Regions from separate parts of the Variovorax sp. YR266 genome, predicted to be linked through region 2. Evidence: predicted binding sites of a transcription regulator. Region 2 holds the regulator's gene; each other region holds the start of a gene.

Region 1 (7,512 bases), on a different contig from region 2:
CCGCGCGGAGTTGACAGCCACGAAGCGGCTCGCCGAGGACAGCGCACCGCCGCTGCCCACCAGTTGCTGGGCGACTGATTGCAAGCCGGTGTTGACGTACTGGCACTTGAAGATGCCCGGACCGCTGCCCAGCAGGTCTTCTGTCGACTGCGCCGGTGCCCGGTCCTGCTGCTTGGCTTGTGCGTCCAGCAGCCAGCCGTTGGGCTTGAAGATGGTGGAGCCATCGTTCTGGTAGACGCTGACGATCTTGTCGATGCTCACGTTGTTCACCAGGCCCAGCGAGATCAGGCCGCCGGTGGACGTGCCGGCGAAACCATTCGCACTTGCGACGATGCCGAAACTCTTGTCCAGGTCCTGGATCAGCATCGCCGTGATGACGCCGCGGATACCGCCGCCGTCGCAGCAGAGAATCTTGAAAGACATGGCTACGCTCCTTGCTTGAGTGGACGGTACCCGCGGCGCGCGGGCCCGGATGCTCCTTGGTCTCAGGCCGGAATGTGAGTCAATTGGTGGAGCAGCGCATCACTTGAACGAGGGATGGGCGATCTTCTGCACCGGTACGGCTGACTGGATAAGTCCAGCCGGTAATAAAAAAGGCCCCAAGGGGCCTTTTTTATTCGATGCCGAGTTCCTGGATCTTCCGGGTGATGGTGTTGCGCCCGATGCCCAGTTTCTGCGCGGCCTCGATGCGGCGGCCGCGCGTGTTGGCCAGGGCTGTGAGGATCAGCCTCGACTCGAAGCGGCGCGAGAGCACGTCCCACACATCAGTGCGGCCGGCCGCGAGCAAGGCCTGGGCTTCGTGCTCCAGGCCGCTTTCCCAACTGCTCACGCCCGCATGGGCTTCAGCGGGCTCGGAGACGGCGTGCGCAGGCGCCGATTCGCTGCCTGCAACTGGCAGCGACGCCACGGGCTGGGCCGCTGCGGTCGGCGCGACGGTCGCGGCTTCGGGCACGTGGAGAGTCTCAGCGCCGGCACCGACGGCCATCACCTCGGGCGGCAGGTCCTTCGCTTCGATCAGTTGGGCCGGCGCCATCACGGTCAGCCAGTGGCAGATGTTCTCGAGCTGGCGCACGTTGCCCGGGAAGCCGAAGGCCGCGAGCTTGGCCAGCGCTGCGTCCGAAATGCGCTTGGGCTCGACGCCCAGCTGACGCGCGCTCACCTGCAGGAAGTGGCGCGTGAGCGCGGGCACGTCTTCACCGCGTTCGCGCAGTGCCGGCAGGCGCAGGCGAATCACGTTGAGGCGGTGGAACAAGTCTTCGCGGAAGCCGCCGAGCTTGACGCGCTGCTCCAGGTCCTGGTGGGTGGCTGCGATGACGCGCACATTGGCCTTGACCGAGTTGTGGCCGCCCACGCGGTAGAAATGGCCGTCGCTCAGCACGCGCAGCAGGCGCGTCTGCAGGTCGAAGGGCATGTCGCCGATTTCGTCGAGAAACAGCGTGCCGCCCTCGGCCTGCTCGAAGCGGCCGCGGCGCATGGTTTGCGCACCGGTGAAGGCGCCGCGCTCGTGGCCGAAGAGTTCGCTCTCCAGCAGGTCCTTGGGAATGGCCGCGGTGTTGATCGCAACGAAGGGGCCGTTGGCGCGCGGCGAGTGCTTGTGCAGCGCACGCGCCACCAGTTCCTTGCCCGAGCCCGACTCGCCGGTGATGAGCACCGTGACGTTGCTCTGCGAAAGCCGGCCGATGGCGCGGAACACGTCCTGCATCGCAGGGGCCTGGCCGAGCATTTCGGGCGCCGCGACCATGCGTTCTTCGGCGACTTCCTCGCGCTGGCTTTCATCGACGGCACGGCGGATGAGTTCGACCGCACGCGGCAGGTCGAAGGGCTTGGGCAGGTATTCGAAGGCGCCGCCCTGGAAGGCCGAAACGGCGCTGTCGAGGTCGGAGAAGGCCGTCATGATGATGACGGGCAGGCCGGGGTGCTTGGCCTTGATCTTGTCGAGCAGGTCGAGCCCGGAACCGCCGGGCATGCGGATGTCGCTCACCAGAACCTGGGGACCTTGCTGATCGTCGTCGGCGGCCTGTTCGAGTGCTGCCAGCACCTCGCGCGTGTTCGTGAAACTGCGCGTGGGCAGGTCTTCGCGCAATAGAGCCTTCTCGAGCACGAAGCGAATCGATTGGTCGTCATCAACTATCCAGATCGGCTTCATGCATCTCCTCTGTTGCCGGTGGCTGCGCTAGGGCAGCGGTATCAATATCTTGAAATCGGTTCGGCCCGGGACGCTGTCGCACTCGATCACGCCGTGATGCTGTTGCACAAAAGTTTGCGCGAGCGTCAATCCCAGCCCTGTCCCGCCTTCCCTGCCCGATACCAGCGGATAGAAGATGCGGTCCTTGATCGTGTCCGGCACACCCGGTCCATTGTCGATTACATGCAATTCCAGTGCCAGTCGATACCACTGCTTGTTGAAGATCACCTGACGGGCTATGCGCGTCTTGAAAGTGATCTGCGCGTCGCCTGCCGCGCGGCGCTCGGTCAGCGCCTGCGCCGCGTTGTGCGTGATGTTGAGCGTGGCCTGGATGAGCTGCTCGCGGTCGCCGCGGAACTCGGGAATGGACACGTCGAAATCGCGCTCGATGTGCAGGTCGCGCGGAAACTCCGCGAGGATGACCGAGCGCACGCGCTCGCACACCTCGTGGATGTTGACGTCGCCCACCACGTGCGGGCGGCGGTGCGGCGCCAATAGCCGGTCGACCAGCGTCTGCAGGCGGTCGGCCTCGTGGATGATGACCTGGGTGTATTCGATGAGGTCGCGCGATTCGACCTCCATCTGCAGCAGCTGCGCCGCGCCGCGGATGCCGCCGAGCGGGTTCTTGATCTCGTGCGCGAGGTTGCGGATGAGTTCCTTGTTGGCCTGCGCCTGGTCGATGAGGCGCTCTTCGCGGTCTTGTCGCACCTGCTGCTCGAGCGGCGACATCTCGATGATGAGCTCGCCCTTCTTGTCGCCCTGCGCAAGCGTGACCTGCACGGGCATCAGCTCGTGGTTGACACGACGCAGGAAGGCTTCGTAGCGCAGCGTTGCAAAGTCGTTGCTGCTCGCGCCGTCGATGGCCGTGCGCAGCACCTGCGGCTCATGAAAACACGCGCCGAACTGCGAACCCTCGAGGGTGCGGCGCGAGGTGCCCAGTGCGTCTTCAAGGCCTGCGTTGGCGAACAGCACGGAGCCGTTGCTGTTGACCACCGCGATCAGCGTGGACAGCAGGTCGAAGGACTGGAAGCGCGGATTGGCGCCGGTCGCCTTCTTCCCGAACACCATGACTACTGCGGCTGCTGCTTGTTCGGCAGGCGGCCGATTTCGCGGCGGATGCCGGCGATGTCACTCTCGTTGCGCGCCAGCTCAGCCTTCATTTCGGCGACGCGATCCAGGTACTTCTGGTAATTGCGGCCTTCGCTGCCCTGCTTCTCGGGCTCGCCGTTGTTGTATTCCTTCTGCAGCTCGGCCTGGCGCGCCTCGGCCTTCTTGAGCTCAGACTCGAGCACCGAACGAGCCTCGCCGTCACGGGCACGCTGGTCGACGCCTTCGACACGCGGGCTGCCCGCCGGCGCACGCGCCGCGGAAGAGCCACCGGACGACGCAGAGCCACCGCCCGAAGACTTGGTGCCTTGCACGACCGTGACGTTGCCGCCTTCCATGACCTTGCAGCCCTTCTGCTGGGCGATGGTGGCGTTGTTGGTGTACTCGTTGCCGCAACGCCAGACGCGTTCCTGCGCGAGCGCCGGCAGCGCGATCAATGAACCGGCCAGGAAAATGAGAGAAGCAGTCTTCATGTGTATCGGTGGAGGGCGGCGACAAAGGTGCATTTTCGTGCAATTCGATGCCACCAGTGACAAGATGTTCCACTCCATTGAAAAAGGACGGCCGTGGCCGTCCTTTTTCATTACATCCCCGCCAATGGATTGGTGAGGTTGTACTTCGCTCGATTACAGCGAGTAGTACATGTCGAACTCGACCGGATGGGTCGCCATGCGGAAGCGCGTGACTTCCTGCATCTTCAGATCGATGTACGCATCGATGTACGCATCGGTGAACACGCCGCCCTTGGTCAGGAACGCACGGTCTTTGTCCAGGTATTCCAGGGCTTGGTCGAGGCTGTGGCAGACGGTCGGGATCAGCGCGTCTTCTTCCGGCGGCAGGTGGTACAGGTCCTTGCTGGCGGCTTCGCCCGGATGGATCTTGTTTTCCACGCCGTCGAGACCGGCCATCAGCAGCGCAGCGAAGCCGAGGTACGGGTTCATCAGCGGATCGGGGAAGCGCGCTTCGACGCGGCGGCCCTTCGGGTTGGCCACGAACGGGATGCGGATCGAGGCCGAGCGGTTCTTGGCCGAGTAGGCCAGCTTCACCGGGGCTTCGAAGCCAGGCACCAGGCGCTTGTAGCTGTTGGTGCCGGGGTTCGTGATGGCGTTCAGGGCACGGGCGTGCTTGATGATGCCGCCGATGTAGTGCAGGGCGAAGTCCGAGAGACCTGCATAGCCGTCGCCGGCGAACAGGTTCTTGCCGTCCTTCCAGACCGACTGGTGCACGTGCATGCCGGAGCCGTTGTCGCCGACGATGGGCTTGGGCATGAAGGTGGCGGTCTTGCCGTAGGCGTGGGCCACGTTGTGGATCACGTACTTCTGCAACTGGACCCAGTCGGCGCGCTGGACCAGCGTGCTGAACTTGGTGCCGAGTTCCATCTGGCCGGCGTTGGCCACTTCATGGTGATGCACTTCGACCGGGATGCCGAGCGATTCGAGCACCAGGCACATTTCCGAGCGCATGTCCTGGAAGCTGTCGACCGGGGGAACCGGGAAATAGCCGCCCTTGACTGCCGGACGATGGCCGGTGTTGCCGTGCTCGTATTCCTTGTCGGTGTTCCACGAGGCTTCTTCGGAGTCGATCTTCACGAAGCAGCCCGACATGTCGTTCTTCCAGCGGACGCCGTCGAACACGAAGAATTCGGGTTCCGGACCGAAGAAGGCGGTGTCACCCAGGCCCGAAGCCTTCATGTATGCCTCGGCGCGCTTGGCGAGCGAACGCGGATCGCGCTCGTAGGCCTTGCCGTCGGCGGGGTCGATCACGTCGCAGGTCAGGATCAGCGTCGTTTCTTCGAAGAAGGGGTCGATGTTGGCGGTGTTCGGGTCGGGCATGAGCTGCATGTCCGAAGCTTCGATCCCCTTCCAGCCAGCGATGGACGAGCCGTCGAATGCGTGGCCCGAGGTGAATTTGTCTTCATCGAAAGCCGAGACCGGCACGGTCACGTGCTGCTCTTTGCCACGGGTGTCGGTGAAGCGGAAGTCGACGAACTTGACCTCGTTTTCCTTGACGAGCTTGAGTACATCGGCGACGGTCTTTGCCATCAGTTTCTCCTGAGTTGGATGGTGGTTAGGAATACAGGGACGAGGGATGCAGTTTCTGTGCCATTGTCACCTCACTCGATGAGGCTTTAGTGGCCGCCGCAAACCCCAAATGAAGGCGGAATTTCACCAAAATGGTGCGTTCAGTATTAACGCACCAATTCTGGACCAAGCTTGGCATCAAAGGTGTGCAACCCTTCGATCAGCTGGACATAGGCGGCATCGAGCCGGCCGGGGTCACCCTTGACGCCCAGCTCGATGTGGCGGCCGTATTCGGGGTGATCGACACTCGGCAGGCTGAACACCTTGATGCCGGCGTGGGTGGCCTCGATGGCCTGCATGAGCGGCGTCAGCGTGGCTTCCATGGCACCGAAAACGATCACCGACTTCTCGGCGACGGCATTACGGGTAAACAGTTCGGCGTAACGGCCGTCGAGCACGGACTCGATCATCGGCCAGGCCATGACGGGAAAGCCCGGCACGAAGTGCACGTCGCCAACGCTGAAGCCGGGGATCTTGTTGTACGGGTTGTAGATGAGCGTGGCGCCTTGCGGAAACACGCCCATGTTGAGCCGGTGCACGTTGTCGGAGCGGTTGGGCTCGTAGGGCACGCCCTGCTCACGCGCGGTGTCCTGCATGCGCTCGCGGATCAGCAGCTCGGCCTCGGGGTGCAGCGCCAGCGGCACGCCCAGCGCCTTGGCGGCGCACTGGCGGGTGTGGTCGTCGGGCGTGGCGCCAATGCCACCGGTCGAGAAGACGATGTCGCCCGAGGCGAAGGCGCGCGCCAGCGCGGCCGTGATGCGCGCGGGCTCGTCGCCCACGTATTCGGCCCAGCTCAGCTGCAGGCCGCGCGCGGCGAGCAGCTCGATGACCTTGGCCATGTGCTTGTCGGCCCGCTTGCCGGAAAGGATCTCGTCACCGACGACGATGAGACCGAATGCGCGTGTCATGGTGAACCCCATTGGGAAAGAGCGGCCTTGCTGGCCTCTTCGGCTTCGAGGGCCGGTGTTGTGCCGTTGGCGGCCGATGCCTCGGCCACCGCGCGCTGGGCACGCAGCCGCGCGAGCGCGTCGAGGCAGTAGTGAGCGAACCAGAGCGCCGAGAAGGCGAAGACCAGTGTGTAGATCCAGATGGCGATCGGCACCAGCACGAAGAAGGCGGCGGCGAACAGCAGGCCCGATGCCCAGACGATGCTGGGCGCCGCGCCCAGGTAGCCGCACAGCACGCCGATGCACAGCAGCGGCAGCCGGTGCGCGCGCAGCAGCGCGGCGCGCTCCTCGGGGCTGGCGTGCTCGGCCAGCGCATCGAAGCTCATCACGCGGTAGGTGAGCCAGCCCCAGATCAGCGGCGGCAGGATCAGCACCAGCGGCGGTATGAGCCACAGCGGCATCGACACCACGAGGGCGATCAGCGCCAGGATGGTGACGCCGAGCGAACGCGCGACGCTGCCGAAGAACGAAGCGCCCTTTTTCTGCTCGAGCGAGGGAAAGCGCCGCTCGCCCACGAGCTTGGTCAGCGCAGGCGCCATGAAGCCGGCCACGATCAGCAGGCAGACCACCACGATCAGCGGCGTGGCGGCGAACACCACGACCAGGGACGCCAGCGCGAAAGTGACGTCACCCGAAAAAAGACGGCCGATCCAGGCCCAGAAGCTCGACAGCAGCGGCCAGGCATCGAGCGCGCCGCGTGTCCAGGTCACGGCGGAGTCCCAGTAGAAATAACCGAGCCCCGCGGCCAGCACCACCATCAACCCCAAAGGAAGCAGCGACAGCACGATCACGCGCGGCAGCATGCAATAGGCGACCGCGCGCCAGAAGGAGTCGAGGAGCAGGCGCATTGAGCAGCGAGGATAACGCCTCGGACGAGCCGTTCAGGGGCCGGAGCCCCTCAACCGCGACCGACCATTCGCTTCAGGCCGAGCCACTGCTGGGCCCAGAAACCGCGCCCGTATTCGCGCACGCGGCCATCGGCGCTGGGTTCGACCTGGTCGCGGATGCCGGTCGGGTCGTAGCGGTCCTCGAAGTTGGCGGTGCGAAACAGCATGTCCCACCAAGGCAGCAGCACGCCGAAGTTGTGGCCGCCGAGCGTGCTCCTGCCGTTCGATTCGTGCCCCAGCCCGATGCTGTGGTGCAACCGGTGGAAACGCGGGCTGATCCACAGCCGCTCGCCGATGGCGCCGAA
Region 2 (7,512 bases):
CGACGTCACGTTCTACCTGCGCGAGCTGGCCGCCAGCTACCACAGCTACTACGACGCCGAGCGCATCCTGGTCGACGACGAAAAGGTCAAGCTGGCCCGCCTGGCGCTGGTCGCCGCGACCGCGCAGGTGCTGCACAATGGCCTCGCGATTCTCGGCGTCAGTGCGCCGAGCAAGATGTGAACCTCCTCACCATGAAGAAGACAACCAGACAACGCGGCAACATCGTCATCGGCCTGATCATCGGGCTGGTGCTCGGCCTGGGCGTCGCGCTGGGCATCGCGGTCTATGTGACCAAGGTGCCGATCCCGTTCGTGACCAAGACGCAGCGCGGCGGCGCCGAGCAGGACGAGGCCGAAGCCCGCAAGAACCGCGACTGGGACCCGAACGCGCCGCTGGCCGGCAAGGCAGGCGCTGCCAAGCCGGCGCCCGCACCTACCGGCCCGGTCAACCCCGTCACCGGCGAGCCGGCCACCACCGCCGTGGCCCCTGCCACCGCCCCGCCCACGACCGCACCGCCGGTGCCCGTGGTGGTGGCGCCCAAGCCGCCGCGCCCTGCGCCGGTGCCGGCCGAAGCCAATGCCCTGCCGCCGTCGAACGATCCGCTGGGCGACCTGGCCCGGGCGCGCTCGGGCGGCGGCGCCAGCTCCGGCAGCACGACCACCGCGTCGGCCGCACCGAGCAGCAACAGCAATGCCGGCAGCAGCAGTTCGGGCCCCGATCCGTTCATGTACTTCGTGCAGGCCGGCGCCTTCCGCACCACCGACGACGCCGAGGCGCAGCGCGCCAAGCTGTCGCTGATGGGCGTCGAGGCCAAGGTCACCGAGCGCGAGCAGGCGGGCCGCACCGTCTACCGCGTGCGCGCGGGCCCCTTCAACAAGAAGGACGACGCCGACCGCCTCAAGGAGCGGCTCGACGGCGGCGGCATGGATTCGGCGCTGGTTCGCGTGCAGCGCTGACCCGGCAGCCGACACAAATAGCCCCTAAGCTTCGCCGCGCGGCGTTTGCCGCCACCATCCACTGCCTCGGGCGCGCCGGATGAGGGGGAACTCCCCGCCGCGCGCCGGCTCAGTCTGCCGTAACAACTGGAGAGCTCTTTCAATGAAACGTCGTGACTTTTCGCTGGCCGCCACTTCGCTCGGGCTGCTGTCCCTGGCTGCCAACCCGGCCCACGCCCAGGCGCGCGCGCCCAAGGCCGGCACCGAATACCTGGTGCTCGACAAGCGCGTGCCGGTCGACGCGCCCACGGGCAAGATCGAGGTGGTCGAGTTCTTCTCGTACAACTGCCCGCATTGCAACGACTTCGAGCCGGCGCTGGAAGCCTGGATCAAGACGGTGCCCAAGGAAGTCGCCTTCCGCCGCATCCCCGTGCCTTTCGTGGGCAACGACGTCGAAGCCAAGCAGCGCCTGTACTACGCGCTCGAGGCGATGGGCAAGGTCGACGAATATCAGCCGAAGGTGTTCAACGCGATCCACGCGCAGCGCCAGAACGTGAACGGCGACGCCAACATCATTGCCTGGGCCGCCGCGAACGGCCTGGACGGCGCCAAGTTCAAGGAAGTCTTCACCTCCTTCGGCGTGGCCAGCAAGGCCAAGCGCGCCTCGCAAATGACCGACGCCTACAAGGTGGCTGGCGTGCCGGCAATGGCCGTGGCCGGCCGCTGGTATGTGGATGGCGAAACCGCCGGCAACATGACCAAAGTGCTTCAGGTCGTGAACTATCTGATCGGCGAAGCGAAGAAGGGCTGACCCCCCAGGATCGCGGTCCGGCGGAGCCGGTTCCGCGGTGTTCCTGGAGGAATTCCCGAGAGAAATCCAGGAAGAAAGTCAAGCCCGCATCGGCGGGCTTTTTCATCTGTGCGTGCGGGGCTGACGCAATCAGCCGCATACAATGCCGAGCAAGTTTCGTGCCTCTATGACATTGCACTCTCACCCCACCACTCCCTTCTTCCGTCGCATCGGCCGCCTGGCCGCCGGCGCGCTGTTGCTGGCCGGCCTTGCCTCGGGCGCACTGGCCGAAACCGCCGACCGCACCAAGCCGATGAACATCGAGTCGGACTCGATGCGCTACGACGACCTGAAGCAGACCAGCGTGTTCACCGGTAACGTGCTCGTTACGAAGGGCACGATCATCATCCGCGGCGCACGCATGGATGTACGCCAGGACCCCGAGGGCTACCAGTACGGCGTGGTCACGGCGGCACCGGGCAAGCGGGCCTACTACAAGCAGAAACGCAATGCGCCCGACGAGTGGATCGAGGGCGAGTCGGAAGTCATCGAGTACGACAGCCGCGCCGACAACGTCAAGTTCATCCGCAATGCCACCATGCGCCGCCTGCTCGGCGCTACGCCGAACGACGAGAGCCAGGGCGCGCTGATCGTCTACGACCAGAGCAACGACACCTACACGGTCAACGGTTCCACCGTGCCGCCGAACACCGCCGTCAACGCGTCCACCCCGGGCGGGCGCGTCAAGACCATCCTGACCCCCAAGGCCGCCACCGCACCGGCAGCCGGTGCCTCGGCCCCGGCCGGCGCGAAGGCGCCGCCGCCGGCGCCCACGCCCGCACCCGGCAAGGGCCTGCGCCAGAGCACCACGCTCAGTGACCAGGGAGAAACCCGCAAGTGATCGAAACCGCAGGAACGCAGGACGCCAACGGCGCACCGGGCAGCCGCCTGATCGCGCGCGGCCTGAAGAAGAGCTACGGCAGCCGCACGGTCGTGAAAGACGTCTCGCTCGACGTGCAGAAGGGCGAAGTCGTCGGGTTGCTCGGGCCGAACGGCGCGGGCAAGACCACCTCGTTCTACATGATCGTGGGGCTGGTGCGTGCCGACGCGGGCGACATCAGCATCGACGGCGAGCCCATCGCCCACATGCCGATCCACCGCCGCGCCCGCATGGGCCTGAGCTACCTGCCGCAGGAAGCCTCGATCTTCCGCAAGCTCACGGTCGAGGAAAACGTGCGCGCCGTGCTCGAGCTCCAGAGCGAGCCCGACGAGAACGGCAAGATGGCGCCGCTGTCGAAGCAGCACATGGACGAGCGCCTGGCCGAGCTGCTGGCCGACCTGCGCGTCGACCACCTGCGCGATTCGCCCGCGCTCGCGCTGTCGGGCGGCGAGCGCCGCCGCGTCGAAATTGCGCGTGCGCTGGCTACGCAGCCGCGCTTCATCCTGCTGGACGAGCCCTTCGCCGGCATCGACCCGATCGCGGTGATCGAAATCCAGCGGATCATCAGCTTCCTGAAAGAGCGCGGCATCGGCGTGCTCATCACCGACCACAACGTGCGTGAAACGCTGGGCATCTGCGATCACGCTTTCATCATCAGCGACGGGCATGTGCTGGCACAAGGCACACCCTCGGAGATCGTCGACAACGCCGAAGTACGCAGGGTGTACTTGGGCGAACACTTCCGCATGTAAGGGCGGGAGCGGTTCCCATGAAGCAAGGGCTATCCCTTCGCGTCTCGCAGCATCTGGCGTTGACGCCACAGCTGCAGCAGTCGATCAGGCTGCTTCAACTCTCCACGCTCGAACTGAGCCAGGAGGTGGAGCAGATGCTCGACGAGAACCCGTTCCTCGAGCGCACGGCTGAAGAAGCGGCGCGCGAGGAATTCGGGCTCGACACGGCCGATGCCCCGGTGCCGCGCGACGACGGCGGCGATAGCGGCGACGGCGAAAGCGACTTCGCTTCGCCCGCCGCCAGCGCGTCCACTGCTTCCACCGAAACCAGCACCACCACCACGGCCGACACCGACGGCCCCGCTGCCGAAATCACCGAGCGCGAGCCCGACTGGGAAGGCGACGGCACCGTCGACATGGCGCCCGACGACAGCGAATGGGGCAGCGATGCGCCCGCGCGCCAGAACAACCTCGGCGACGACGAACGTGCCGACGCCACCGAACTCGCGCGCAGCCAGGAGTCGCTGCAGTCCTTCCTGCACCGCCAGGCGCTGAGCCTGCGCCTGAACGAGAACGACAGCGCCGCGCTGCGCTTTCTCATCGAATCGCTCAACGACGACGGCTACCTGGAAGACTCGCTGCCCGCACTGGCCTCGGGCCTGGCCGGCGACGACAACGACCAGTTCGACGACCTCGTGCATCACTTTCAGGTGGCGCTCGGCCTGCTGCAGAGCCTGGAACCCGCCGGCGTCGGCGCGCGCGACCTCGGCGAATGCCTGGGCATCCAGCTGCGCGCCCTGGCCCGCGAGGACGAGACCGACGAGGAAGAGCTGGTCCGCAAGACCGCCATTGCCATCTGCAAGCAGCCAATGGAGCTGCTCGCGCGCCGCGACTTCAAGCGCCTGGCCACGCTCACCCGCAGCAACGAGGAGCTGGTGCGCTCGGCGCTGCAGATCATCGCGCGGCTCGAGCCCAAGCCGGGCCGGCGCTTCGTCGACGTCGAGCGCAACATCGTCATTCCCGACGTGATCGTCACCAAGACGGGCCGCGGCACCAATGTGAAGTTCCGCGTCATGCTGAACCCCGAGGTGATGCCGCGCCTGCGCGTGCACGACATCTATGCCGGCGCACTCAAGTCGCACAAGGGCGAAGGCAGCCAGGCGTTGTCGCAGCGGCTGCAGGAGGCGCGCTGGTTCATCAAGAACATCCAGCAGCGCTTCGACACCATCCTGCGCGTGAGCAACGCCATCGTCGAGCGGCAGAAGAGCTACTTCGTGCACGGCGAACTCGCGATGCGCCCGCTGGTGCTGCGCGAGATCGCCGACGAGCTGGGCCTGCACGAATCGACCATCTCGCGCGTGACCACCGCCAAGTACATGGCCACGCCCTTCGGCACGGTCGAGCTCAAGTACTTCTTCGGCTCGGCGCTGGGCACCGAGACCGGCGGCAATGCGTCGAGCACCGCGGTGCGCGCGCTGATCAAGCAGTTCGTCAGCTCCGAGAGCATCAAGAAGCCGCTGTCGGACAGCCAGATCTCCGAGATGCTGAAAGAGCAGGGCATCGAGTGCGCGCGCCGCACCGTGGCCAAGTACCGCGAGGCGCTGCGCATCGCGCCCGCCAACCTGCGCAAGGCCCTGTAGAAAGCCACCGATGACCCGTCGCCTGCCGTCGCTTTCGCGTTGTGGGCATTGGGTTTTCGTCATGGCTGCGGTCTTGCTGTTCGCAGGCTGCGCCACATTGCCCGACGAGGCGCCGCGCCCGCCCACCAAGGCCATGGCCGTGTCAGCCGACACCGCGCTCGGCAAGATCGCGCTGGCCTCCCAGCCCGACCCCGACCTGAGCGGCTTTCGCCTCATGCCCGGCGGCGACTTCGCCTTCGACACCCGTATCCAGCTGGCCCGCCGCGCGCAGCGCACGCTCGACGTGCAGTACTACCAGATCGAGAACGACGAGACCGGCCGCTACCTGATGCGCACCCTGCGCGACGCCGCCCAGCGCGGCGTGCGCGTGCGGCTGCTGATGGACGACCTCTACACCTCCGGCGAAGACGAGCTGCTGCTCGGCCTGGCCGCCACGCCCAACGTGGAGCTGCGCCTGTTCAACCCGTTCCCGGCCGGGCGCGGCAGCCTGCTGAAGCGCTTCAGCGCGTCGCTTTTCGACTTCAGCCGCGTCAACCGCCGCATGCACAACAAGCTGTTCATTGCCGACGGCGCGATGGCGGTGGCGGGCGGGCGCAACATCGGCAACCAGTATTTCAGGCGCACGGCGGGGGAGAACTTCCTCGACCTCGACACCTTCGTCACCGGCGCGCTGATCCCGCGGCTGGGCAGCCTGTTCGACCAGTACTGGAACAGCATCTACGTGCGGCCGATCCAGTCGGTGGTGAGCAGCGACCTGTCGCGCGAGGAGCTGCAGAAGCGCTTCGACGTCGCCACCGGCCCCGACACCACGCCACCGCCGCCGCCGCCCGCGCCCAACGACCTGCTTGGCTACAGCCCGATGGCGGAAGACCTGAACGCCGGCAAGCTCGGACTGATCTGGGCCACCGCAGAGGCCTACGCCGATTCGCCCGAGCGCGTGATCGGCAAGACCGTCTCATACGGCGGCGTGCCGCTGCTGGACGTCGACAGCGTGCGCTACAACGTGGTCGAGCAGATGCGCCGTGCGCGCTCCGAGGTGACCATCGTCTCGCCCTACCTCATTCCGGGCGCCTCGGGGCTGGAGGTGATGCGCGAGATCCGCGGCCGCAACGTGAAGATCAGCGTCGTCACCAATTCGCTGGCCGCCACCGACGAGCCGCTGGTGCACACCGCCTACCGCCGCTACCGGCCCGACATGCTCAAGCTCGGCGCCGACCTCTACGAACTGAGCTCCACGCGCACCCGGCGCAGCGTGCGGCTCGGCCTGTTCGGCACCTCGGTGGGCAGGCTGCATGCCAAGTCGGCGGTGATCGACCGGCGCATTCTTTTCGTCGGCTCGATGAATTTCGATCCGCGCTCGGAGACGCACAACACCGAGATCGGTCTCTTCATCCGCAGCCCCGAGATGGCGCAACAGGCGCTCAAGCTCATCGACGTGCTCAAGCAGCAGGGCGCCTACCGGCTGCGCTTTGCCGAGGGCAGCAACGAGTCGCGCATCGAATGGGTCAGCGACGACGCCGGCAAGCTCACCGTGCTGAGCGAGGAGCCCGACTCCGGCTTCTGGGACCGGACCATGCTCGAATTGCTGGCGCCGCTGACGCCGGAGAGCCTGTTGTAGCGTCGGCTCAGTTGCCGCGCACGGCCGACCAGATCAGCCGCAGGCCCAGCAGCCCCATCACGCCGCCGGCGGCCCGGTCGATCCAGACCTTGTAGCGCAGGTAGGCCGAGCGCGGCGCTGCCGAGGAAAGCGCCAGCGCCACGATGGCGTACCAGCCCGTCTCGATGCAGAAGATGACCGCCGGCACCGCCAGTGCGAGCACCAGCGGCACCTCGCGCGGCAGGAAGGCCGCGAAGATGCTGGCGTAGACCACGGCAGTCTTCGGGTTGCTGACCTGCGTGGCCAGGCCCAGCAGGAAGGTGCGGCCGCTACGGCCCTGCTGGCGCGGCGACCCGTCCGTCTCCTGCGCCGCCACGGCCAGCGGCTGCCGCGCGCCGCTCCAGATGCGAAAGCCCAGGTAGACGAGGTAGGCGCCTCCCAGGCCCTTGATGGCCACGTACAGCGCCGGCACGGCCAGGAACGCCGCCTGCAGCCCGGCCAGCGCGGCAATCGCGAAGACCAGCCCGCCGGCACCCATGCCCAGCGCTGCGGCCAGTCCGTCGGTGCGCGAGGTCACGGCGGTGCGGGCCACCATCACGAAGCTGGGGCCAGGGCTCATCGCGCCCACAGTCATGGCGCCGGCGATACCGAGCAGCGAAAGGGTGGTGTCCATCATGGCCTTGCCTTCTCCGGTGTCACTGCACGTTGACCGCTTCGACCTGCACCAGCAGCTTCACCTTGTTCTCGAAGCCGAAGTTCAGCCCCCAGGTGATGCCCCAGTCGCTGCGCTCCACGGTCGTCTCGAAGTCGCCGCCGCACACCTGGCGGTTGATCAGCGGGCTCAGGTAGCAGTTGAAGCGCACGGCCTTCAGCGTCAC
Region 3 (7,512 bases), on a different contig from region 2:
AGTGGCGCCAGCTGTGGCGCAACGTGCTCGACGTGCTGCCGCTGCCGGCAATCGGCCGATCAAAGCAACTGCTTACGCAGTCTCCGGTAGCGAAGCCATGGGCCATCGCGGCCTGACGTCGAAGGCATAGCGCTCGCTCGCCTGCGACAGCCCTGACTGCAGCCGCATTGCCGCAGCCATGGCGATCATCGCGCCGTTGTCGGTGCACAGGTGCAGCTCCGGGTAGTGCACGCGCACCTTGCGCTTCGCGCACGCAGCGTTCAGCTGTTCGCGCAGATTCCTGTTGGCTCCCACTCCTCCCGCCACCACCAGGCGCTTGAGCCCGGTCTGGTCGAGCGCGGCAAGCGACTTCTTCAGCAGCACCTCGACGATGGCCGCCTGCGTGGACGCTGCCAAGTCGGCCTTGTTCGCTTCGAGCTGGTCGCCGAGCTTCTTGGCCTGCGTGAGCACGGCCGTCTTCAGGCCGGCAAATGAAAAATCGAGATCGCCGCTGTGCAGCAACGGTCGCGGCAGCTTGAAGGCCGTGGCATTGCCGCCTTCGGCCAGCTTCGCGAGCCACGGCCCGCCGGGATACGGCAGGCCCATGAGCTTGGCGCTCTTGTCGAAGGCCTCGCCGGCTGCGTCGTCGATGGTCTCGCCGAGCAGCTCGTAGCGGCCCACGCCGTCCACCCGCATCAGCTGGGTGTGGCCGCCCGACACGAGCAGCGCGACGAACGGAAACTCCGGCGGATCGGCGCTCAGGAACGGCGACAGCAGATGCCCTTCAAGGTGATGCACGCCCAGCACCGGCTTGCCCAGCGCCACGCCCAGCGCACAGGCCACGCCGGCGCCCACCAGCAGCGCACCCGCCAGGCCCGGCCCGCGCGTGTAGGCCACCACGTCGATCTCGCCCAGCGTGCGGCCGGCTTCGGCCATGACGGCTTCGGTCAGCGGCAGCACGCGGCGAATGTGGTCGCGGCTGGCCAGTTCGGGCACCACGCCGCCGTAGGCCTGGTGCATGGCGATCTGGCTGTGCAGCGCGTGCGAAAGCAGCAGCGGCAGCGCGTCGCCGTGCGACTCGACCAGCGCCACGCCGGTTTCATCGCAAGATGATTCGATTCCCAACAAGAGCATGCCGCCGAGTGTAGGCGGCGCCCTCCCCCGGCACCCGCGAAGGGGCAAACGGCGGCGCGCGCCACTCCCCGAGGCACGGATGTTGCGTTGACCATGCCAGAGCCCCGCGCCCTCCCACCATGAAATCCGGACTGAGTTTTCTGATCGCTGCCCGTCGCTGCGAAATCGACGAGCTGGATCAGCTCGCCCGCACCAGCGAACTGGTGAGCCTGATCGGCCGCCTCGTCCACGCGCTGCAGCGCGAGCGGGGCATGTCGAACATGTTCCTCACCTCTCGCGGCGCCCGCTTCGCCGACCAGCGCGGCCCGCAGATCGCCGAATGCATCGCGCTGGAGCAAGAGGTGCGCGCCGGCTTCGACCAGCTTGAGGCCGACAACCACCGAGGCGCGGGCACCGGCAACAGCGCGCGCCTGTTCAGCCGCATCGCATGGGTGCTCCCAGGGCTGGACGCGTTGCCCGGCCTGCGCCGCCGCATCGATGCGCTCGAGCTGAAGCCGGCGCAATCCACCGCCGCGTTCGCCAAGCTCGTCGCCGGCCTGCTGTCGGTGGTGTTCGAGGCGGCCGACGGCGCCACCGACCCCGAGATCTCGCGCCTGCTGGTCGCGATGTTCAACTTCATGCAGGGCAAGGAATTCGCCGGCCAGGAGCGCGCCTTCGGCTCCGCCGCGCTGGCGCTGGGCCGCAGCGACGAAGCGCAGCGCCTGCAGTGGCTGCACCTGATCGAATCGCAGGAACGCTGCTTCCAGGTGTTCACCGATTTCTCCGGTGAGGCGGTGCTCGCGCTGTGGCGCAACAGCCAGCCCGATGCCGAAGTGGCCGAGCTCGAACGCATCCGCCGGCGCGGCGCCGCCTCCACGCCGGCTGACGTGCCGCTCAGCCAGGCCTGGTTCGACTGCTGCACCCGCCGCATCGACGCCATGAAGATCGTCGAGGACCGCCTGGCCGCCGACCTGCGCGCGCTGTGCGAGCGAAAAACCGTGCAGGCGCGCAGCGAGCTGCAGGAATACCGGCAGCTGCTCGACACGCTGGCCCCGCAGGCTGGCGCCCTGTTCTTCGACGACGCCGACGCGCAGTCAGCCGCGCCCGCCCAGTTCGGCCGCCATCTCGAACGCTCGGTGCTCGACATGGTCCAGGAACAGTCGCACCGCCTGCAGGCCATGAGCGACGAGCTCGAAACCGTGCGCGCCTCGCTCAACGAACGCAAGATCGTCGAACGCGCCAAGGGCCTGCTGATGGCGCACCGCCGACTCAGCGAAGAAGACGCGCACAAGATGCTGCGCCAGACCGCCATGAACCAGAAACGGCGGCTGGTCGACGTGGCCGAGTCGATGCTGGCAATGGCCGACTACCTGCCCATGCTCGACCGCGCGCCGCCGCGTTGAAGCGGTCCGGACCGTTCAACTTGGTGCAGTGCACAACAACCGTGCCATCCGGCGCTTCCCGGCCTGATCGGGCCCTCTCCCATGCTGTGCGGCCGCACCCCGCTACTTTCTTGATAGCAGCTCATGGCACCCGAAGGCTGGCACACCGCTTGCAAGCAATAAGTTCGTAGGCCCCTCAATGGGTCTTCAGGCAGGCGGCACCCAACGGCGGGTGTCTCCCACCGAACCGGACAAAGGCGTCCCCATCCCGCAAGGGCTCGTTTTCGAGCAGCCCCTGCGCGGTGCGGACGCCTTTTCGTTTTTGTATTTCTTGTTTGTTGTTTGTCTTCAACCGGAGCCCCGCCCTATGACCGACCTGCTCAAAACCCGCCTCAGCCGACGCCGCGTATTGCAAGCCGCTGCCATCGGCGCCGTCGGCATCGACCCGGCGCTGCGCGCCGCCGTCTGGGCCCAGGGCTCGGACAAGCCCGAGAAGGAAGAAGTGAAGATCGGCTTCATCCCGCTGACCGACTGCGCCAGCGTGGTGATGGCCTCGGTGCTCGGCATCGACAAGAAGTACGGCGTGAAGATCGTCCCCAGCAAGGAAGCCAGCTGGGCCGGCGTGCGCGACAAGCTGGTCAACGGCGAGCTCGACATGGCGCACGTGCTCTACGGCCTCGTCTACGGCGTGCACCTCGGCGTGAGCGGCCCCAAGAAGGACATGGCCGTGCTCATGACCCTCAACAACAACGGCCAGGCCATCACGCTGTCGAAGAAGCTCTCGGACAAGGGCGCGGTCGATGCGGCCTCGCTCGCCAAGCTCATCGCCAGCGAGAAGCGCGAATACACCTTCGCGCAGACCTTCCCCACCGGCACGCACGCCATGTGGCTCTACTACTGGCTCGCCTCCGCCGGCATCGACCCGTTCAAGGACGTGAAGAACATCACCGTGCCGCCCCCGCAGATGGTGGCCAACATGCGCGTGGGCAACATGGACGGCTACTGCGTGGGCGAACCCTGGGGCCAGCGCGCGATCATGGACGGCATCGGCATCACGGCCATCACCACGCAGGACATCTGGAAGGACCACCCCGAGAAGGTGCTCGGCACCACGGCCGAGTTCACCAAGAAATACCCGAACACCGCGCGCGCCGTGACCGCCGCCATCCTCGAGGCCGGCAAGTGGATCGACACCGGCCTGCAGAACAAGAACAAGATGGCCGAGACCATCGCCGACAAGAGCTACGTCAACACCAGCGTGGACGCCATCAACCAGCGCATCCTGGGCCGCTACACCAACGGCCTGGGCAAGAGCTGGGACGACCCCAACCACATGAAGTTCTACAACGGCGGCGCCGTGAACTTCCCGTACCTGTCGGACGGCATGTGGTTCCTCACGCAGCACAAGCGCTGGGGCCTGCTGAAGGAACACCCCGACTACCTGAAGGTGGCCACCGAGATCAACCGCATCGACATCTACAAGCAGGCCGCCGCAGCCACGCAGACGCCAGTGCCCAAGGAAACGATGCGCACCAGCAAGCTGTTCGACGGCTCGGTCTGGGACGGCAAAGACCCGAAGAAATACGCCGAGTCCTTCAAGCTTCATGCATAGGGAGAACAACATGGTCAGCGCAGTCTTTCACTCGCCGCTCGAAGCGACCACCGCGCAGGTAACGCAAGTGGCCCCTTCCGTCGCCGCCAGGCCGGCAGCCCCCAAGCCCGCACCCGCCCCGGCGCCCGAGCCCCGGGTGCGCACGCCCATCGACCTGCGCGCCTTCTGGATGCGCGTGCTGCCGCCGCTGACGGGCTTCGGCCTGCTGCTGCTGATCTGGGAAGTGGTGGCCATGAAAAGCACCACCGGCTTCCCCACGCCCGCAGCCACCTGGCAGCAGGCCGTGACGGTGTTCAGCGATCCGTTCTACAGCAAGGGCCCGAACGACCAGGGCGTGGGCTGGAACGTGCTCTCGTCGCTGCAGCGCGTGGCGCTGGGCTTCGGGCTGGCGGCGCTGGTCGGCATTCCGGCGGGCTTTGCCATCGGGCGCTTCGAATTTCTCGCGCGCATGTTCAACCCGCTGATCAGCCTGCTGCGCCCGGTGTCGCCGCTGGCCTGGCTGCCCATCGGCCTCTTGGTGTTCAAGGGCGCCAACCCGGCGGCCATCTGGACCATCTTCATCTGCTCGATCTGGCCGATGGTCATCAACACGGCCGTGGGCGTGCAGCGCGTGCCGAGCGACTACATGAACGTGGCCAAGGTGCTGAACCTCAGCGAATGGAAGATCCTCACCAAGATCCTGTTCCCCGCCGTGCTGCCCTACATGCTGACCGGCGTGCGCCTGGCCGTGGGCACTGCGTGGCTGGTGATCGTGGCGGCCGAGATGCTCACCGGCGGCGTCGGCATCGGCTTCTGGGTGTGGGACGAGTGGAACAACCTCAACGTCGCCAACATCATCATCGCGATCTTCGTGATCGGCATCGTCGGCCTGGTGCTGGAGTTCGCGCTCATCAAGCTCGCAACGGCGTTCACGTTCGAAGAGGTGAAGTCATGATCGACGACAGCAAGTACATCGAGATCCACGGGGTCGAGCAGGCGTTCAAGGCGCCCAAGGGCCGCTTCGTCGCGCTGCGCGACGTGAACCTGAACGTGGCCAAGGGCGAGTTCATCACGCTCATCGGCCACTCGGGCTGCGGCAAGTCGACGCTGCTGAACCTGATTGCGGGGCTCACCACGCCCACCGAAGGCTCGCTGCTGTGCGCCAACAAGGAAATCAGGGGCCCCGGCCCCGAGCGCGCGGTGGTGTTCCAGAACCACTCTCTGCTGCCCTGGCTCACCTGCTTCGAGAACGTGTACCTCGCGGTCGAGCGCGTGTTCGCAGCCACCGAAAACAAGGCGCAGCTGCGCGCGCGCACCGATGCGGCGCTGGCGCTGGTGGGCCTCACGCCCGCCGCGCAGAAGCGGCCCGGCGAAATCTCCGGCGGCATGAAGCAGCGCGTGGGCATTGCGCGCGCTCTGTCGATGGAGCCCAAGGTGCTGCTGATGGACGAGCCCTTCGGCGCGCTCGACGCCCTCACCCGCGCCAAGCTGCAGGACGAGCTTCTGGCCATCGTGCAGAAGACGCACAGCACCGTCGTCATGGTGACGCACGACGTCGACGAGGCCGTGCTGCTGAGCGACCGCATCGTGATGCTGACCAACGGCCCTGCCGCCACCATCGGCGACGTACTCGCAGTGAACCTTCCGCGCCCGCGCAACCGCGTCGAACTGGCCGAAGACCCGGCCTATGTGCACGCGCGCAAGGCGGTGATCGATTTCCTCTACACGCGCCAGGCGCACGTGGAGAAGGTCGCGGCCTGACGCTGCGCCCGCGCCAGCACAACCGGCGTCAGGACATGATCACTTGCAGGCTGTGCTCGTACGACGCCGTGAGGCGCTCGAAGGTGTCGACCAGCGCGTCGCTGGAACGCACCAGCGTGGCGCGGCCGTCGGCGCTGTCGAGCGTGCGCACGCCGCCGACCAGCCGCAGCCATTCGTCGCGGGCGCTGGCCAGCGCGGCGCGGATCTCGGTGGTGCTGAGCGGCGCGTGCTCCAGCTCGAGCAATGCGGCCTCGAACTCGGCCATGGTCGGCACCAGCCGCGCGTTCGCGGCCTTCTCTTTCAGCGCGGCGGCCAGCAGCGCGTCCTTGGCCAGCCGCTGCGCACGCATGCGCTGCCGCCCGCAGATGTTGACGATGCGCAGCGCGCGCCGCGCGCCCGAGGTTTCGAGCGCCTCAGTCAAGGCCTCGGCGGCGCAGAGCAGCACTTCCGCGCGCTGGTCGATATCGGCCAGCCCCGCGGCCGTCGGCCGCGCGGTCAGGGCAGTGGTCAGCCCGCTCCACGCGGCTTGCGCATCCCCCAGCGCCTGCGCACCAGCCGCACCGAGCCCGAGGGCCGCCAGATGATCGAGGTTCTGCTGCACTCGCTCGGCCGACTGCGTGCGCAGCACCCGCGCCCGCTGGGCGTCGATGTTGCCCAGCAGCTGCGCCGCCACGCGTACCAGCCGCTGCGAAAGCATGCGCAGTTGCCCGGCGCGGTTGATCGCGTCGGCCCACTGCGCCGCCTCGATGACCGAGCGCGACACCTCGCCCAGACGCAGGTTGGCATGCATCGCAGCGCCGCGCAGCAGGCCGAAGGCCTCGTCCTCGCCGATGCCGCGCGCGGACATCAGCAGGCCCTTGGCACGGTCGACCCACTTGCGCTCGTCCATGCGGGTGCGCAGGCTCTCCAGTTCGGTGCGGAAAGTGGCCTCGCGCTGCCAGCGCGACTGGGCGCGGGCGGTCAATGCGGCGAGCGATTCGGCATCGACGGCATCGGCCTGCATCCACGCGTGCACGCCGAGTGCGACCAGTTCTTCATGCTGAGCACCGTTCAACGGCGCACTGACCAGGCTCAGCGCACACGGCGGCAGGCCGGCCCACATGCGCAATTCGTCGAGCAGCGCGGGCGTGGGCAAAGGCAGGCAGATCAAGGCCTGCCGGGGGGCCAGCGCCTCGACCTGCCGCGCGAAGCTGCCGCAATCCGCGCAGCCGAGCACGTCGAGACCGGCGCCGGACAGCGCCCGCGCAAGCGCCTCGGGCAACACGAGGCCGGCGGGTTCATCGGGCAGGACTACGAGAAGGGACATCTTGGGGAAGCGGTGTGGGAACGCACCGCGAGCATAGGCCACGCCCGCGCGAACTCGCAGGCACGCCTCTTGCATGAAACGGAGCGCGGTGTAACGACGCACCGCTTTGGTGATGAGGCTGCAGGCTCCTGCAGCCGGCCCGGCAATTCACACGCCGTGCACACCCCCACGCCGACAGCGTCCGCTGCCGGCACTCCGACCCCAACCCCGTCCGTCGACACGACCTCTCCAGGGTCGCGCCGCGGCTTTTCGCATCTTTGAACGCCATGTCCAGCTTCAGGAATTTCTTGCAATCAGGCCACAGCCCGACACTGTTCGCGGCCTTCCTGTACTTCTCGTTTTCCTGCTGCATCTGGGTGCTCAACGGCGCCATGGCGCCC
Region 4 (7,512 bases), 310 kb from region 2:
GGTGTACGCGCCGAGGTTGCGGTTGAGCACCACCGGGTCGGCGCGCATCTGCTCGCGGGTGTAGTGCGTGGGCGCAGTGGGCACGAGCAGCACGTCGATGTCGCGCCACATCGGCTCGACCTGCTGCGCAATGGCGCGCAACCGCGTCTGGGCCTCGAACACGTCGGCGGCGCTGTAGTTGCGGCCACTCGCAAGGATGCCGCGCACGGGCTCGATCACGTCGTCGCCGTGCGCATCGAAGAACTCGCGCACCGCGGCGTAGCGTTCGGCGACCAGTGCGCTTTCATAGAGCAGCGCGGCGGCCTCGGCGAGCGGGGCGTAGGAAATGGTGACTGGTGAGCCGCCCATGGCCAGCAGGCGCGCGGTCGCGTCGTTGAACGCCCGTTCGGCGGCGGTGTCGCCGAAGAAGCTCAGCTTGTCGGGTACGCCGAAGCGAAAGTGCGCGGGCAGCGGCTTGCGGCTCAGGGTCAGGTCGCGCGAGTACGGGTCGCGCGCGTCGTGGCCGACTGCGGCGAGCAGCACGTCGACCGCGGTGGCGACGGTGCGCGCGAAGATCGAGACGCAGTCGGCGCTCTGCGCCGCGGGCACCACGCCGAAGGTGCTCAGCAGGCCGCGCGAAGGCTTGAGTCCGACGATGTTGTTGAGCCCGGCCGGCACGCGACCCGAGCCGGCGGTGTCGGTGCCCAGCGCGAAGTCGACCTCGCCGGCCGCCACCACATAGGCCGAGCCCGAACTGGAGCCGCCCGAGACATAGCGCGCGTCGAAGGCGTTGGGTACCTCGCCGTATGGCGAGCGCGTGCCGTTCAGGCCGCAGGCGAACTGGTCGAGGTTGGTCTTGCCAGCCAGGGATGCACCGGCTTCGAGCAGGCGCTGCACCACGGCTGCGTGGACCGTGGGGAGGCGGTCGAAGGCCGGGCAGGCGGCCGTGGTGGGCGCGCCGGCGACGTCGATGTTGTCCTTGACCGCGAAACTCAGTCCGGCGAGCGGCAGGGCAAAGCCCAGGGCCTTGCCAGCCGCTGCGTCCGCCACGGGGGCCGCGAATTTCGCGATCCAGGCGGCGGCGGGCGATCCGCTTTCTCCGTTTTCTTCATGCACCATCATTAGGCATCCAAACATGTGTACAAGTTGAGATGCAAGCGGCGTGCCAGCGGAAACGCGGTGTGGCGCGGATCGGAAACGTGTCGGGATTGGCTCCCCCTCCCCTCGGGGAGAGGGTTGGGGTGAGGGCAGGTGCAGACGATGAGGCGCGGCTCTTATCCAGAGACCGCCGCCCTCTCCCCAAGGGGAAAGAGCGTCATGCAGGTCAGCTCTTCTTCGCGTCGCGGTAGAGCTGCTCGACCTTCGGCAGGTTCGCTTCAAGCTTCGTGATGCGATCCGGCCCACTCGGGTGCGTCGAGAGAAAGTTCAGGCTGCCCTGGTTCTTCGACGCCGCGGCCATCTTCTTCCACAGCGACACCGAAGCCTTCGGGTCATAGCCCGCGCGCGCCGCGAGTTCGAGCCCCACGAGATCGGCCTCGGTCTCGTCGCTGCGGCTGAACTTGAGCGTGAGGAGTTGCGTGCCGGCGCGCGCCGCCAGGTCGCCCACCTGGCCCCAGCCGAGCAGTTGCGCACCGATGGAGAGCGCCGCGCCCGTGCCCGCGCTCTTGGCCATGCGGGCGCGCGCATGCTCGCGCAGCGCGTGGGCCATTTCGTGGCCCATGACCATCGCGACCTCGTCGTCAGTGAGCTTGAGCTGTTCGAGGATGCCGGTGAAGAAGGCGATCTTGCCGCCGGGCATGCAGAAGGCGTTGATCTGCTTGCTGCCGATCAGGTTGACCTCCCATTTCCAGTCGCGGGCGCGCGAGTTCCACGGCGTGGCGAAAGGAATGAGGCGCTTGGCGATGGCGCGCAGGCGCTGCAGTTGCGGGTTGCTGTCGCCCGCGAGCGCATTCTTGGCGCGCGCCTGTTCGAGCAACTGGCCGTATTGCTACACGCCGGCAGCCTCGATCCTGTCGGCCGGTACGAGGTTGCGCGCCACCGAGGCGTTGCCGACATCGACCTGCGCCAGCGCCGGCGCACCGAGGGCCGCGCCGGCGGCGGCCAGGAGAAAGGCCCGCCGGGGATTCCACCCAGAAGCGGCAGAAATGGCGGAAACAGGGCGATCGCAGCGTGTGCACATAGGAGGCGGATCATAGGAACAAATGAAGACAAAGGCCCTGGCCGATGTCCCCCTCCGCTCATGGACAATCCGGGGTTCATGTCCGCCTCGCCCGCAGAAACCCCCACCACCCCCTCACCGCCCTGGCGCGACGCGCTGAAGGTCTACCTGGAACCCGCCACCCTGCGCATGCTGGCGCTGGGTTTCTCCGCCGGGCTCCCACTGCTGCTGGTGCTCGGCACGCTGAGCTTCCGACTGCGCGAAGCGGGCATCGACCGCACCACCATCGGCTACCTGAGCTGGGTCGGCCTGGCCTACGGCTTCAAATGGGTCTGGGCGCCGCTGGTCGACCGGCTACCCCTGCCGCCGCTGACCACGCTGCTGGGACGCCGACGCGGCTGGCTGCTGCTGGCGCAGTGCGTGGTGATCGCCGGGCTGATCGGCATGGCGTTGAACGACCCCCGGCTGGGCCTCACGCCGCTGATCTGGTGCGCGCTGCTGGTGGCCTTCGGCTCGGCCACCCAAGACATCGCCCTCGACGCCTTCCGCATCGAATCGGCCGAAACGCGCAAGCAGGCCGCGCTGGCGGCCGCCTACCAGACCGGCTACCGGCTCGCGATGATCTGGGCTGGCGCGGGCGTGCTGTGGGTCGCGGCCTGGGCCGAGGTGGCACCGGCGGCCGCGGTCACGGGCGCGGCGGCCTACCAGAACGGGGCGTGGAAGACGGCTTACCTGGTGATGGCGGCCTCGATGGCGGTGGGCGTGATCACGGTGCTGCTGTCGCCCGAACCGGTGCCGCGCGTGCTGCCCAAGGCGAAGAATGCCGCCGAATGGCTGCAGAGCGTGCTGGTAGAGCCCTTCGCCGACTTCATCCGCCGCTACAAGTGGCAGGCGGTGCTGATCCTCTCGCTGATCGCCATCTACCGCATCAGCGACGTGGTGATGGGCATCATGGCCAACCCCTTCTACGTGGACATGGGCTTCACCAAGGACGAGGTGGCCTCGGTCAGCAAGATCTACGGCGTGATCATGACGCTGGTGGGTGCCTTCGTCGGCGGCGTGCTGTCGATGCGCCTGGGCGTGATGCGGGTGCTGATGCTGGGCGCGGTGCTCAGCGCGGCCAGCAACCTGCTGTTTGCCTGGCTGGCCTCGCGCGGGCACGACCTGACGGCGCTGATCGCCGTGGTCTCGGCCGACAACCTGGCCGGCGGCATCGCTTCGGCGGCCTTCATCGCCTACCTGTCGAGCCTCACGAACATCAGCTATTCGGCCACGCAGTACGCCCTGTTCAGCTCGCTGATGCTGCTGCTGCCGAAGTTCATCGCCGGCTATTCGGGCGTCTTCGTCGACGCCTACGGCTACAGCACCTTCTTCGTCGCCACCGCGCTCTTGGGCGTGCCGGTGCTGGTGCTGGTGGCGCTGGCCTCGCGGATGACGGCCATCACAAGGCCCGCCGACCGTCAATAGGGCCTGGGCCCTATAGGAAACAGCCGACGCTGCGCGCGCCGCGCAACTGGTAGGCTGTGCCGGTATACATTCGTTTCTTTCATTCTCCTTTCCCCCTCGCGCCCTCTTCCTGCGCGCCCATCGTCCGCGAGCCTGCCTGCAAGCCCCTACAAGATCGTGCCGTCCCGAATTTCTCCTCTCCAAATCAGCGCCTACACGGCGACCTCCGCCGTCGGTGTCGGCAAGGACGTGCTGGCCGACGCGCTCGCGCAGTCGCGCAGCGGACTGCGCGCCAATGACTTCGGCGACGCCCCTCTGCCCACCTGGATCGGCCGCGTCGACGGGCTCGAGGAGATCCGCCTGCCCGAATCGCTCGCCCATTGGGACTGCCGCAACAACCGGCTCGCCTGGCTGGGCCTGCATGCCGACGGCTTCATCGAGGCCGTGGCCGCCGCGCGCGAGAAGTACGGGGCCTCACGCATCGCGCTGATCCTGGGCACCTCGACCGCCAGCATCGGCGAGACCGAGCTGGCCTACACCCAGCTCGACGAACAGGGCATGTTCCCACCCAACCAGCGCCGTGCCGCAGTGCACACGCCGCATTCGCTGGCCATGTTCACGCAGCAGGTGCTGGGCATCAGCGGCCCGAGCGAAACCATTTCCACCGCCTGCTCGTCGAGCGCCAAGGTGTTCGCCTCGGCCGAGCGGCTGATCCGCCTGGGCCTGGCCGACGCGGCCGTGGTCGGCGGGGCCGACACGCTGTGCGGCAGCGTGCTGTTCGGCTTCAACTCGCTCGAACTGGTGTCGAGCGAGCCGTGCCGGCCCTTCGACGCCACACGCAAGGGCATCAGCCTCGGCGAGGCCGCGGGCTTCGCGCTGGTCGAGCGCGTGCAGACCGGCGCCGACGCCGCGCCGCTGCACCTGCTGGGCTACGGCGAGGCCAGCGACGCGCACCACATGTCGACGCCGCACCCCGAGGGCCTGGGCGCCGAACGCGCGCTCGACGAGGCGCTGGCGCGCGCCGGCCTCGCGCCCGAGGCCATCGACTACATCAACATGCACGGCACCGCGAGCCAGAAGAACGACGAGGTCGAGGGCGCGCTGGTGGCGCGCCGCTTCCCGGCGCGCACGCACGCCAGCTCGACCAAGGGCTTCATGGGCCACACGCTGGGCGCGGCGGGCATCGTCGAGGCCGTCATCAGCCTGCTGGCCATCGAGCGCGGCGTGATGCCGGGCACCGTCAACACCCACACGCTGGACGAAGGCTTCGGCCCGCAGATCAGGCTCGAACCGGCGCGCGGCGAGGTGCGCTATGCGCTGACCAATTCATTCGGCTTCGGCGGCAACAACTGCTCGCTGGTGTTCGGCAAGGCGGCATGAGCGACATGAACCAAGCCCCCACGCCCCCGACCCTCTACATCGAAGGCCCCGCCTTCTGGACACCCACGCTGCCCGGCTGGGAGGCCGCGCGCGCCGCTTTCCGCGGCGAAGGCACGCTGGCCGACCCGCCCGCCAAGCGCCCGTCGCCACAGGTGCTGGCCCCGGCCGAGCGCCGCCGCGCGCCCGATACCGTGGCGCTGGCGCTCGAAGTGGCGGCCGCCGCCCTGGCCGGCTCGGGCCGCAACGCTGCCGACGTGCCCTGCGTGTTCACCTCGGCGCACGGCGACCTGTCGATCAACGACTACATGTGCAGCACGCTCGCGAGCGACCCGAAGATGCTGTCGCCCACCAAGTTCCACAACTCGGTGCACAACGCGGCCGTGGGCTACTGGACCATCGGCACCGGCTGCATGGCGGCCAGCAACGCCGTGTCGGCCTACGAGCACAGCTTTGCCTCGGGCCTGCTCGAAGCTGCGGTGCAATGCGCCTGCGACCAGGAGCCGGTGCTGCTGGTGGGCTACGACGCACCCACGGTGGGTGCGCTGACCTCCGTGACCGACAGCCGCGGCCTGCTGGCGCTGGCGCTGGTGATCGCCAGCGAACCGACCGAACGGACCGTGGCGGCGCTCGACTGGTCGCTGGCCGGCACCGAGAACAACGACAACGCCACGCCGCCGCACTCGGAGGCCGCGAAGTCGCTCGCCGAAATCAACCCCATGGCGCAGGCGTTGCCGCTGTTCGAATCGCTGGCGCACATCGACAATGGCAACGGTTCGGCCCCCATCGACCTGCCGCTGTCTCCCACGCTGTCGCTGCGGCTGCAGCTGAGGCCGCACAGCCGGGGCTGAGTACCGTGCCCCCTGCCCCCGGCGCTATGCTTTTCGCAGCATCGCCGGTTGACAGGGATATTCGAGGTTTACCCAACTTTACGGAGCGTTCAAGCCTGCTTGCTCCCTGTGGACGACCATGAAGCGCATGAGCACCCCCCAACTCCTGATGATCGAAGACGACGCCCGCCTGGCGCAGATGGTGGGCGAATACCTGACGCAGTCGGGCTTCGCGTTCAACCATGCCGGCGACGGCGCCGCCGGGCTCGAGCAGCTGCAGCAGCACGCGCCCGACCTGGTGATCCTCGACCTGATGCTGCCCGACACCGACGGGCTCGAAGTCTGCCGCCGCATCCGCGCGCTGCCCGGCCCGCTGTCGAAGGTGTCGGTGCTGATGCTGACGGCCAAGGGCGACCCGATGGACCGCATCATCGGCCTCGAAATCGGCGCCGACGACTACCTGCCCAAGCCCTTCGAGCCGCGCGAGCTGCTGGCGCGCATCCGCGCCGTGCTGCGCCGCCGCAGCGAGAACGCCACCGAGGCCGAAGCCTCCACGGTGATGCGCTTCGGCACGCTGGAAATCGACCGCAATGCACGCACCGTGTCGGTGGCCGGCGCGCTGGCCGACCTGACCTCCTACCAGTTCGACCTGCTGGTGGCGATGGCCGAGCGCGCGGGCCGCGTGCTCACGCGCGACCAGATCATGGAGGCCGTGCGCGGCCGCGAACTCGAAGCCTTCGACCGTTCCATCGACGTGCACATGGGCCGCATCCGCGCGGCCATAGAAGTCGACGCGAAGAACCCCAAGCGCATCCTCACGGTGCGCGGCGTGGGCTACGTGTTCGCGAAACAGCAAGACTGAGCGGCTGCCGATGCTGCGCAGCCTCTACTCACGCCACCTCTACGTCCGCATCTGGCTCGCGGTGGTGGGCGGCGTCGTCATCCTCACGCTGATGGCCAACTGGATCGTGCGCGAAGCGGCGGAGGCCGAGCGCGAGCGCCTGGCACCGGTGCCGCGCAACGTGGTCGTGCTGGACGCACAGGACAAGCCGATCGGCGCGGGCACCGCCCTGCGCGTACCGGGCCAGGGCCTGGAGTTCGACGTGACGCTCAGCGACGGCAAGGCCATCACGCTGCGCGTGGCGCCACGCGAGCGGCCCACCGGCTCCGGCGGCTTCGCGCCGTGGCGCACGCCCTTCGGGCTGGGCTGGATGATCGCGTTGGTGGGCGTGGCGGTGGCATTGGGCGTGTACCCGATCGTGCGGCGCATCACGCAGCGGCTGGAATCCCTGCAGCGCGGCGTGCAGCGATGGGGCGAGGGCGATCTCTCGGTGCGGGTGACCGAAGAAGGGCAGGACGAAGTGGCTGATCTCTCAAAACGATTCAACGCGTCGGCAGAACGCATCGAGCAACTGGTGCGCTCGCACAAATCGCTGCTGGCCAACGCCTCGCACGAGCTGCGTTCACCGCTCACACGCATCCGCATGGGCCTGGAGCTGATGGGCGAGCGCCCGAGCCCGGCCGCTCGCGAGGAAATTTCGCGCAACATCGGCGAGCTCGACCAGCTCATCGACGAAATCCTGCTGGCCAGCCGGCTCGACGCCAGCGAGGCAGACATGGGCACCATCGAGGCCGTGGACCTGACCGGCCTGGCGGCCGAAGAGTGCTCGCAGGTGAACGCCGAGCTCGACCTGGCCGAAGGCACCGACAACGCCACGCTCA

What was found. Region 2 encodes sigma-54, which starts transcription at its own class of promoters, with help from an activator protein. Its sites were predicted from a motif close to TGGCANGNAANCTGCTTT; they were not measured.
Region 1: glnA (type I glutamate--ammonia ligase) is a predicted target of sigma-54. The motif match lies at 5,380-5,397, and genes of this name have one in related genera.
Region 3: BLW48_RS22905 (nitrate regulatory protein) is a predicted target of sigma-54. The motif match lies at 1,185-1,202, and genes of this name have one in related genera.
Region 4: atzF (allophanate hydrolase) is a predicted target of sigma-54. The motif match lies at 1,130-1,147, and genes of this name have one in related genera.

The regions. Positions count from the first base shown of each region.
Region 1 is NZ_FNPM01000025.1:10,531-18,042, reverse strand. Features, by position in the region: gene BLW48_RS33855 (patatin-like phospholipase family protein) at 1-423, opposite strand, end outside; gene ntrC (nitrogen regulation protein NR(I)) at 614-2,146, opposite strand; gene glnL (nitrogen regulation protein NR(II)) at 2,174-3,253, opposite strand; gene BLW48_RS33840 (hypothetical protein) at 3,256-3,765, opposite strand; gene glnA (type I glutamate--ammonia ligase) at 3,919-5,334, opposite strand; gene BLW48_RS33830 (competence/damage-inducible protein A) at 5,481-6,281, opposite strand; gene BLW48_RS33825 (EI24 domain-containing protein) at 6,278-7,168, opposite strand; gene BLW48_RS33820 (sterol desaturase family protein) at 7,219-7,512, opposite strand, start outside.
Region 2 is NZ_FNPM01000004.1:165,489-173,000, reverse strand. Features, by position in the region: gene argS (arginine--tRNA ligase) at 1-181, shown strand, start outside; gene BLW48_RS12720 (SPOR domain-containing protein) at 193-957, shown strand; gene BLW48_RS12715 (thiol:disulfide interchange protein DsbA/DsbL) at 1,100-1,747, shown strand; gene lptA (lipopolysaccharide transport periplasmic protein LptA) at 1,914-2,627, shown strand; gene lptB (LPS export ABC transporter ATP-binding protein) at 2,624-3,418, shown strand; gene rpoN (RNA polymerase factor sigma-54) at 3,436-5,037, shown strand; gene BLW48_RS12695 (phospholipase D family protein) at 5,048-6,655, shown strand; gene BLW48_RS12690 (LysE family translocator) at 6,663-7,310, opposite strand; gene BLW48_RS12685 (YceI family protein) at 7,330-7,512, opposite strand, start outside.
Region 3 is NZ_FNPM01000009.1:67,557-75,068, forward strand. Features, by position in the region: gene BLW48_RS22895 (alpha/beta hydrolase-fold protein) at 1-116, shown strand, start outside; gene tsaD (tRNA (adenosine(37)-N6)-threonylcarbamoyltransferase complex transferase subunit TsaD) at 73-1,113, opposite strand; gene BLW48_RS22905 (nitrate regulatory protein) at 1,233-2,495, shown strand; gene BLW48_RS22910 (CmpA/NrtA family ABC transporter substrate-binding protein) at 2,842-4,086, shown strand; gene ntrB (nitrate ABC transporter permease) at 4,097-5,020, shown strand; gene BLW48_RS22920 (ABC transporter ATP-binding protein) at 5,017-5,826, shown strand; gene BLW48_RS22925 (ANTAR domain-containing protein) at 5,855-7,132, opposite strand; gene BLW48_RS22930 (MFS transporter) at 7,399-7,512, shown strand, end outside.
Region 4 is NZ_FNPM01000004.1:470,696-478,207, forward strand. Features, by position in the region: gene atzF (allophanate hydrolase) at 1-1,101, opposite strand, end outside; partial or broken gene BLW48_RS14060 (M48 family metallopeptidase) at 1,304-2,158, opposite strand; gene BLW48_RS14065 (AmpG family muropeptide MFS transporter) at 2,219-3,604, shown strand; gene BLW48_RS14070 (beta-ketoacyl-[acyl-carrier-protein] synthase family protein) at 3,761-4,963, shown strand; gene BLW48_RS14075 (beta-ketoacyl synthase chain length factor) at 4,969-5,811, shown strand; gene BLW48_RS14080 (response regulator transcription factor) at 5,930-6,652, shown strand; gene BLW48_RS14085 (ATP-binding protein) at 6,663-7,512, shown strand, end outside.